2 regions of the Bradyrhizobium sp. AZCC 1578 genome follow, and region 2 is predicted to be linked to the other one. Evidence: predicted binding sites of a transcription regulator. Region 2 holds the regulator's gene; the other holds the start of a gene.
What was found. Region 2 encodes PhoB, which activates phosphate uptake and scavenging genes when phosphate is short. Its sites were predicted from a motif close to TGTCATNNANCTGTCAT; they were not measured.
Positions count from the first base shown of each region.

Region 1: V1290_RS34760 (RNA degradosome polyphosphate kinase) is a predicted target of PhoB. The motif match lies at 1,232-1,248, and genes of this name have one in related genera.

Region 1 is NZ_JAZHRZ010000001.1:7,295,873-7,299,283, reverse strand. Features, by position in the region: gene V1290_RS34770 (CDP-alcohol phosphatidyltransferase family protein) at 1-377, shown strand, start outside; gene V1290_RS34765 (chromosomal replication initiator DnaA) at 497-1,174, shown strand; gene V1290_RS34760 (RNA degradosome polyphosphate kinase) at 1,339-3,411, shown strand, end outside.
Region 2 is NZ_JAZHRZ010000001.1:3,421,178-3,424,588, forward strand. Features, by position in the region: gene V1290_RS16310 (GcrA family cell cycle regulator) at 172-681, shown strand; gene phoB (phosphate regulon transcriptional regulator PhoB) at 1,256-1,960, opposite strand; gene phoU (phosphate signaling complex protein PhoU) at 1,971-2,687, opposite strand; gene pstB (phosphate ABC transporter ATP-binding protein PstB) at 2,699-3,411, opposite strand, start outside.

The DNA.
Region 1 (3,411 bases), 3.9 Mb from region 2:
AACTGGGCGCCCTGCTCGACCCGCTTGCCGACAAGGCACTTCTGGTTTCCATCTTCGTGGCGCTCGGCATCTGGGGTGCGGTGCCGCGCTGGCTCGTCATCCTCGTGGTGTCGCGCGACATCATGATCGTGACGGCCGTGATCGTGTCATGGCTGTTCGACAAGCCGATCCCGATGAAGCCCCTGATGGTGTCGAAGCTCAACACGGTGGCGCAGGTGGCGTTCGCGGCGCTGGTGCTGGCGTCGCTCGGTTTCAACTTCAAGCCGGCGCCCTATGACGTGATCCTGATGGGTTTTGTTACGGTCTTTACTTTGGTTTCCGTCTCGCTCTATCTCGTCGAATGGGTGCGGCACATGAGCACGATCGAAGCGCGCTAGGTTGTTCTTTTGTTTTTGCGCGTTTTTTCTCGCAAGCCGTGCCCGCCCGGATCAAGTCCGGGACAGGCTTTCGCTCGAAAGCGCTATGAAGGCCTGAAGATCCCGGCCTGGAGATTTGCGTGGTAGTTCGCGTTCAACCTCGTCAGCTTGCCTTTGCGCTGCCGCATGCGGAGAGCCTGACGCGCGACAATTTCCTCGAGGGTCCGGCCAATGAAGCCGCACTCTCGCTGATCGAAAGCTGGCCGGACTGGCCGAACCGCATCATGCTGCTGGCGGGGCCGGAGGGATCCGGCAAGAGCCATCTCGCCGCGATCTGGGCCGAACAGGCGGGCGCGCGCTCGATCTCAGCCCACGCGCTCAACGCCGCTGCCGTCCCCGGCGCACTCGCCACCGGGGCACTGGTGGTCGAGGATCTGAGGCCTGCCGACTTCGACGAACGCGCCTTGTTTCATCTGCTGAACCTGGCACGCGAGGACGGGGCGTTCGTCCTGATCACGGGACGCGTTCCACCGGCGGCGTTCGAGATCGAGCTGCGCGATCTCCGGTCGCGGCTGCGCGCCGCCCCCCTCGTGTCGCTATTGCCGCCGGATGACCTGTTGTTTCGTGGCCTGATCGTCAAATTCTGCGCGGACCGCCAATTGAGCATCGACGAGACGGTGGTGAGCTACCTCGCCACCCGAATCGAACGGTCCTATGCCGCTGCTCGCCAGGCGATCGAGCTCCTGGATACCGAGGCGCTGCGGCTCGGCCGGCCGGTCACCCGGGCGCTGGCCGCGGAACTCTTGCGCAACGCCTGATCGGGTAGCTCCTGCTGCGTCCTGCCGCCTTGACGCCGGCTGTACGCGGAACATCAATGTCATTGAAACGTCATCGGCGTATCACATGCTGTGGGCCGCTTTCCCTTAAAGTCGGCCCTGCCACTAAAGTCGGCCCTGCCTCGCTCGCGATGGATCAAAGCCTTATGGAATTGGTACAAGCCGTTGAAATAAAAGAAAAAGAGCCGATTGCCGAAGCTCCGTCCGCGATCGTCACGAGCCCGGAGCGATTCATCAATCGGGAACTATCTTGGCTGCATTTCAACCGCCGGGTGCTCGAGGAATCGGTCAATCCCGGCCATCCGTTGCTGGAACGGGTGCGATTCCTGTCGATTTCGGCCAATAACCTTGATGAATTCTTCATGGTTCGCGTCGCCGGCATCAAGGCGCAGGTCCGTGAAGGCATCGCCGAGCGCAGCCCCGATGGCTTGACGCCGTCCGAGCAGCTCACTCTCATCAACAAGACGGTTTCGGAACTAGCTTCCGATCAGCAGGCGATCTGGCGCGATCTGCGCACCACCCTGTCGGACGCCGGCATCATGCTGGTCGACGGCCACGACTTCACCAAGGCGGAGCGCGGCTGGCTCGAGGATCACTTCCTCCGCAGCATCTTCCCGCTGCTGACGCCGCTGGCGATCGATCCCGCTCACCCGTTCCCGTTCATCCCGAGCCTCGGCTTCACCATCGCGCTGCAATTGTTGCGGACTTCCGACGGCAAGGCGATGAACGCGCTGATCCGCATGCCCGGCAAGATCGACCGCTTCATCCGCATGCCCAAGGACGGCGCAGTGCACCTGATCCCGCTGGAGCAGGCCACCGGCCTGTTCATCGGCCGCCTGTTCCCCGGTTACACCGTCAAGGGCCAGGGCGCGTTTCGCATCATCCGCGACTCCGAACTCGAAATTGAGGAAGAGGCCGAGGATCTGGTCCGCGTGTTCGAGACTGCGCTGAAGCGGCGGCGGCGCGGTTCGGTGATCCGGCTGGAGATAGAAGCCAAGATGCCGGAAGCGCTGCGCACCTTCGTGCAGCAGGCGCTTTCCGCCGCCGACGACGAGGTGTTTCTGGTCGACGGCGTGCTGGCGATGAACGAGCTGTCGCAGCTCACCCGGCTCGACCGTCCCGATCTCGAATTCGTGCCTTATGTGCCGCGCCATCCCGAGCGAGTGCGCGACCACGCCGGGGACATCTTCGCGGCGATCCGGCAAAAGGACCTCATCGTCCATCATCCTTACGAATCCTTCGACGTCGTCGTGCAATTCCTGCAGCAAGCCCTCCGCGACCCCGACGTCGTTGCCATCAAGCAGACGCTCTACCGCACCTCGAGCAATTCTCCGATTGTGCGGGCGCTCGCCGAGGCCGCGGAAGCCGGCAAGTCGGTGACCGCGCTGATCGAGCTGAAAGCGCGGTTCGATGAGGAGGCCAATATCCGCTGGGCGCGCGACCTCGAACGCGCCGGCGTGCAGGTCGTGTACGGCTTTCTCGAACTGAAGACGCACGCCAAGCTGTCGATGGTGGTGCGGCGCGAGGGCGGTAACCTGACGACCTATGTGCATACCGGCACCGGCAATTATCATCCGGTCACCGCGCGCATCTATACCGACCTTTCCTATTTCACGTCGGACCCGATCATCGGCCGCGACGCGGCGCGGGTGTTCAACTACATCACCGGCTATGCGGAGCCGAGCGACATCGAGCGGATGGCGGTGTCGCCGCTGACGCTACGCCAGCGCATCATCGAACACATCAAGGGCGAGACCAATCACGCAAGGCACGGCAAGCCGGGCGCGATCTGGATGAAGATGAATTCGCTGGTCGACCCCGACATCATCGACGCGCTCTACGAGGCCTCACAGGCCGGCGTGTCGATCGAACTGGTGGTGCGCGGCATCTGCTGTCTGCGGCCCGGCCTGCCCGGGCTATCGGACAATATCCGCGTCAAATCGGTGATCGGCCGCTTCCTGGAGCACGGCCGAATCTACTGCTTTGGTATGGGGCAAGGGCTGCCCGGGCCCAAGGCGGCTGTGTATATCTCGTCCGCCGACATGATGCCGCGGAACCTCGACCGCCGGGTCGAAGTCCTCTGTCCATTGCAAAATCCCACGGTACATCAGCAGGTTCTCGAACAGATCATGGTCGCGAATCTGAAGGATACCGAGCAGAGCTGGCAATTGTTGCCGGATGGGTCTTCAACGCGTATGAAGGCCGCGAAAGGCGAAGAG
Region 2 (3,411 bases):
TCTCGTGCGGCAGTTCTGATCCCTAAGAGTCCATTTTGTGCAGGCGTAAACGTTCGGCGCGGTTAGCGCGTCCGGCGAGGGCTAAGGGATTCTGACCGCAGGGATTTTTGAGACGAATGACTCGCCAGCGCTGCCCCCGATTGGCCGGCGCGATGCGAAGGGAAGATTACGATGACGGTTTTGACCTGGTCCGACGATCGCGTCGAACAGCTTAAGAAGCTCTGGGAAGCCGGATTGTCGGCGAGCCAGATCGCCGCGGAACTCGGGAATGTGACGCGAAACGCCGTAATCGGCAAAGTGCACCGGCTGGGCCTTTCCGGCCGTGCCAAGAGCCCCTCCTCGGCCGCCCCGCGGCAGCGCAAGGCACGCCCCGCCCAGCCGATGATGCGGGTGTCGCGCCCGGTCTCGCGCGGCAACACCGCGCTGGCACACGCCTTCGAAGTCGAGATGGAGCCGGATCCGATCGCCTTCGACAACGTCGTGCCGATGAGCCAGCGGCTGTCGCTGCTCGAACTGAACGAGGCCACCTGCCACTGGCCGGTCGGCGATCCCTCGAGCCCGGAATTCTTCTTCTGCGGCGGCAAGGCGCTCACCGGCCTGCCCTATTGCGCCCACCACTCGCGCATCGCCTACCAGCCCGCCGCCGATCGGCGGAGGCAGCAGCCGAAGCAGACGCGGTAAGGGGCGCGCGCCGCTATCTCAACGATGTCGTCCCTGCGAATGCAGGGACCCATAACCACAAGTGCAGGTGGTTATGCTGAGCTGGAGCTCCAGCGCATTTCAACAATCGAGATTGGCGGTTATGGGTCCTCGCGTTTCGCGGGGATGACGGAATAGAGGCGAGAACCCCTCAACTTGTCGTCCCTGCGAACGCACTAGTGGATGCACACATGTTGCAGTGCGATTCAGGCTTCATATGCAATTTTAGAATCGAAGATGCGAGCTCATCGAAATTTTGGAATCGAGGCTGGCGTTTTCGCGCAAGATCGGAATCCAGCGCTTCGGTGGGGTGGAGAGCGCGCGCAGCAAAACTACGTCGCAACACTTGAGAAGTGCAAAAACCCTTGGCTTTTCATGAGTATTTGCGGCGCAACAAGTGTGCATGCCCTAGTGCGAACGCAGGGACCCATAACCACAGGTGTCTGTGGTTACGCTGAGCTGGAGCTCCAGCACGTTTCAACAATCGAGATTGGTGGTTATGGGTCCCCGCGTTCGCGGGGACGACCGAGAAGTTCGCGAGGACGGCAACGGAGCGTTACGGCTCCACCTTCGCAAACCGGTCATCCAGCGCGTAACCTGCGCCGCGGACGGTGCGGATCGGATCCTGCTCGCGGCCGGGGTTGAGCAGTTTGCGCAAGCGGCCGATATGGACGTCGACGGTGCGCTCGTCGATATAGATGTCGCGGCCCCAGACGCTATCGAGCAACTGCTCGCGGCTGAAGACGCGGCCGGGGTGCTCGAGGAAAAATTCGAGCAGGCGATACTCGGTCGGGCCGAGATCGATCTGGCGGCCTGAGCGCGCGACGCGGCGCTTTTCGCGATCGAGTTCGATATCGCCATAGGTCAGCACGGTGGCGAGCCGCTCGGGGCTCGCCCGCCGCAGCAGGCCCTTTACGCGCGCCAGCAGTTCCGGCACCGAGAACGGCTTGACGATGTAATCGTCGGCGCCGGTCGCAAGCCCCCGCACCCGCTCGCTCTCCTCCCCGCGCGCGGTCAGCATGATGATCGGCAATTGCTTGGTTTCGGGGCGCGCTCTCAAACGGCGGCACAGCTCGATGCCGGAGAGGCCCGGCAGCATCCAGTCGAGCACGACGAGATCGGGCACGCGCTCCTTCAGCCGCGTATCCGCATCGTCGCCGCGGCCGACGGTCTCGACCTCATAGCCTTCAGCGTCGAGGTTGTAGCGCAACAGCGTGGTCAACGCTTCCTCGTCCTCGACCACCATAATGCGCGCGCTCATTCTGCTTTCCTCAAGTGTTGGAGACGGTCGTGGCAAACGTCGTCATGTCGCCCTTCGGGCGCTTGTCGAGCATCTGCTGACCCTCGATCATGTAGAACACGGTTTCGGCGATGTTGGTTGCGTGGTCGCCGATCCGCTCGATATTCTTGGCGCAGAACATCAGGTGGATGCAGAACGAGATGTTGCGCGGATCCTCCATCATGTAGGTGAGGAGTTCGCGGAACAGCGAGGTGCAGATGGCGTCGACTTCTTCGTCGCCCTTCCACACCGCCATCGCCGCCGGCAGATCGTGCGCGGCATAGGCGTCCAGCACCGACTTGACCTGCGATTGTACCAGATCGGTCATGTGCTCGAGGCCGCGCATCAGTTTCAGCGGCTGGAAATCGTTCTCCAGCGCCGCGACGCGCTTGCCCATGTTCTTGGCGAGGTCGCCGATCCGCTCCAGATCGGTGGCAACCCGCATCGCGCCGACGATCTCGCGCAGATCGATCGCCATCGGCTGGCGGCGGGCGATGGTCAGCACCGCGCGCTCCTCGATCAGATGCTGCAGGCGGTCGATCTCGACGTCGGTGGCGACGACGTGCTTGCCGAGCGCGACGTCGCGGCGGACCAGCGCGTCGACGGATTCGGTGATCATGCGCTCAGCAAGGCCGCCCATCTCGGCGACCAGACGCGTCAATTCCTGGAGGTCGCTGTCAAACGCCTTGGCGGTGTGCTCAGAAGCCATCTGTTATCTCCTTAACCAAACCGCCCCGTGATGTAGTCCTGGGTACGTCGATCGCGCGGCGAGGTGAAAATCTTGTTGGTGTCGTCGAATTCGACCAGCTCGCCGAGATACATGAAGGCGGTCTTGTCCGAGACGCGCGCCGCCTGCTGCATATTATGGGTGACGATGGCGATGGTGTAGTCCTCTGCCAGTTCCTGGATCAGTTCCTCGATCTTGGCGGTCGAGATCGGATCGAGCGCCGAGCAGGGCTCGTCGAACAGGATCACCTCGGGCCTGACCGCAACGGTGCGCGCGATGCAGAGCCGCTGCTGCTGGCCGCCGGACAGCGAGAGGCCGCTTGCATTGAGCTTGTCCTTGACCTCGTTCCACAGGGCGCCGCCGCGCAGCGCCTTCTCGACCCGGCCGTCCATCTCCGACTTGGAGATCTTCTCGTAGAGACGGATACCGAAGGCGATGTTCTCGTAGATCGTCATCGGGAACGGCGTCGGCTTCTGGAACACCATGCCGACGCGGGCCCGCAGCAGATTGAGATCGAGCTTGGGGTCGAGGACGTTGGTCTGGTCGAGCAAGAGCTGACCGGTGGCGCGCTGACCAGGATAGAGATCGTACATCCGGTTGAATATCCGCAGCAACGTGGATTTGCCGCAGCCGGACGGGCCGATAAAGGCGGTGACGCGGTGGGTGCCGAGCGTCAGGTTGATGTTCTTCAGCGCATGGTGCTCGC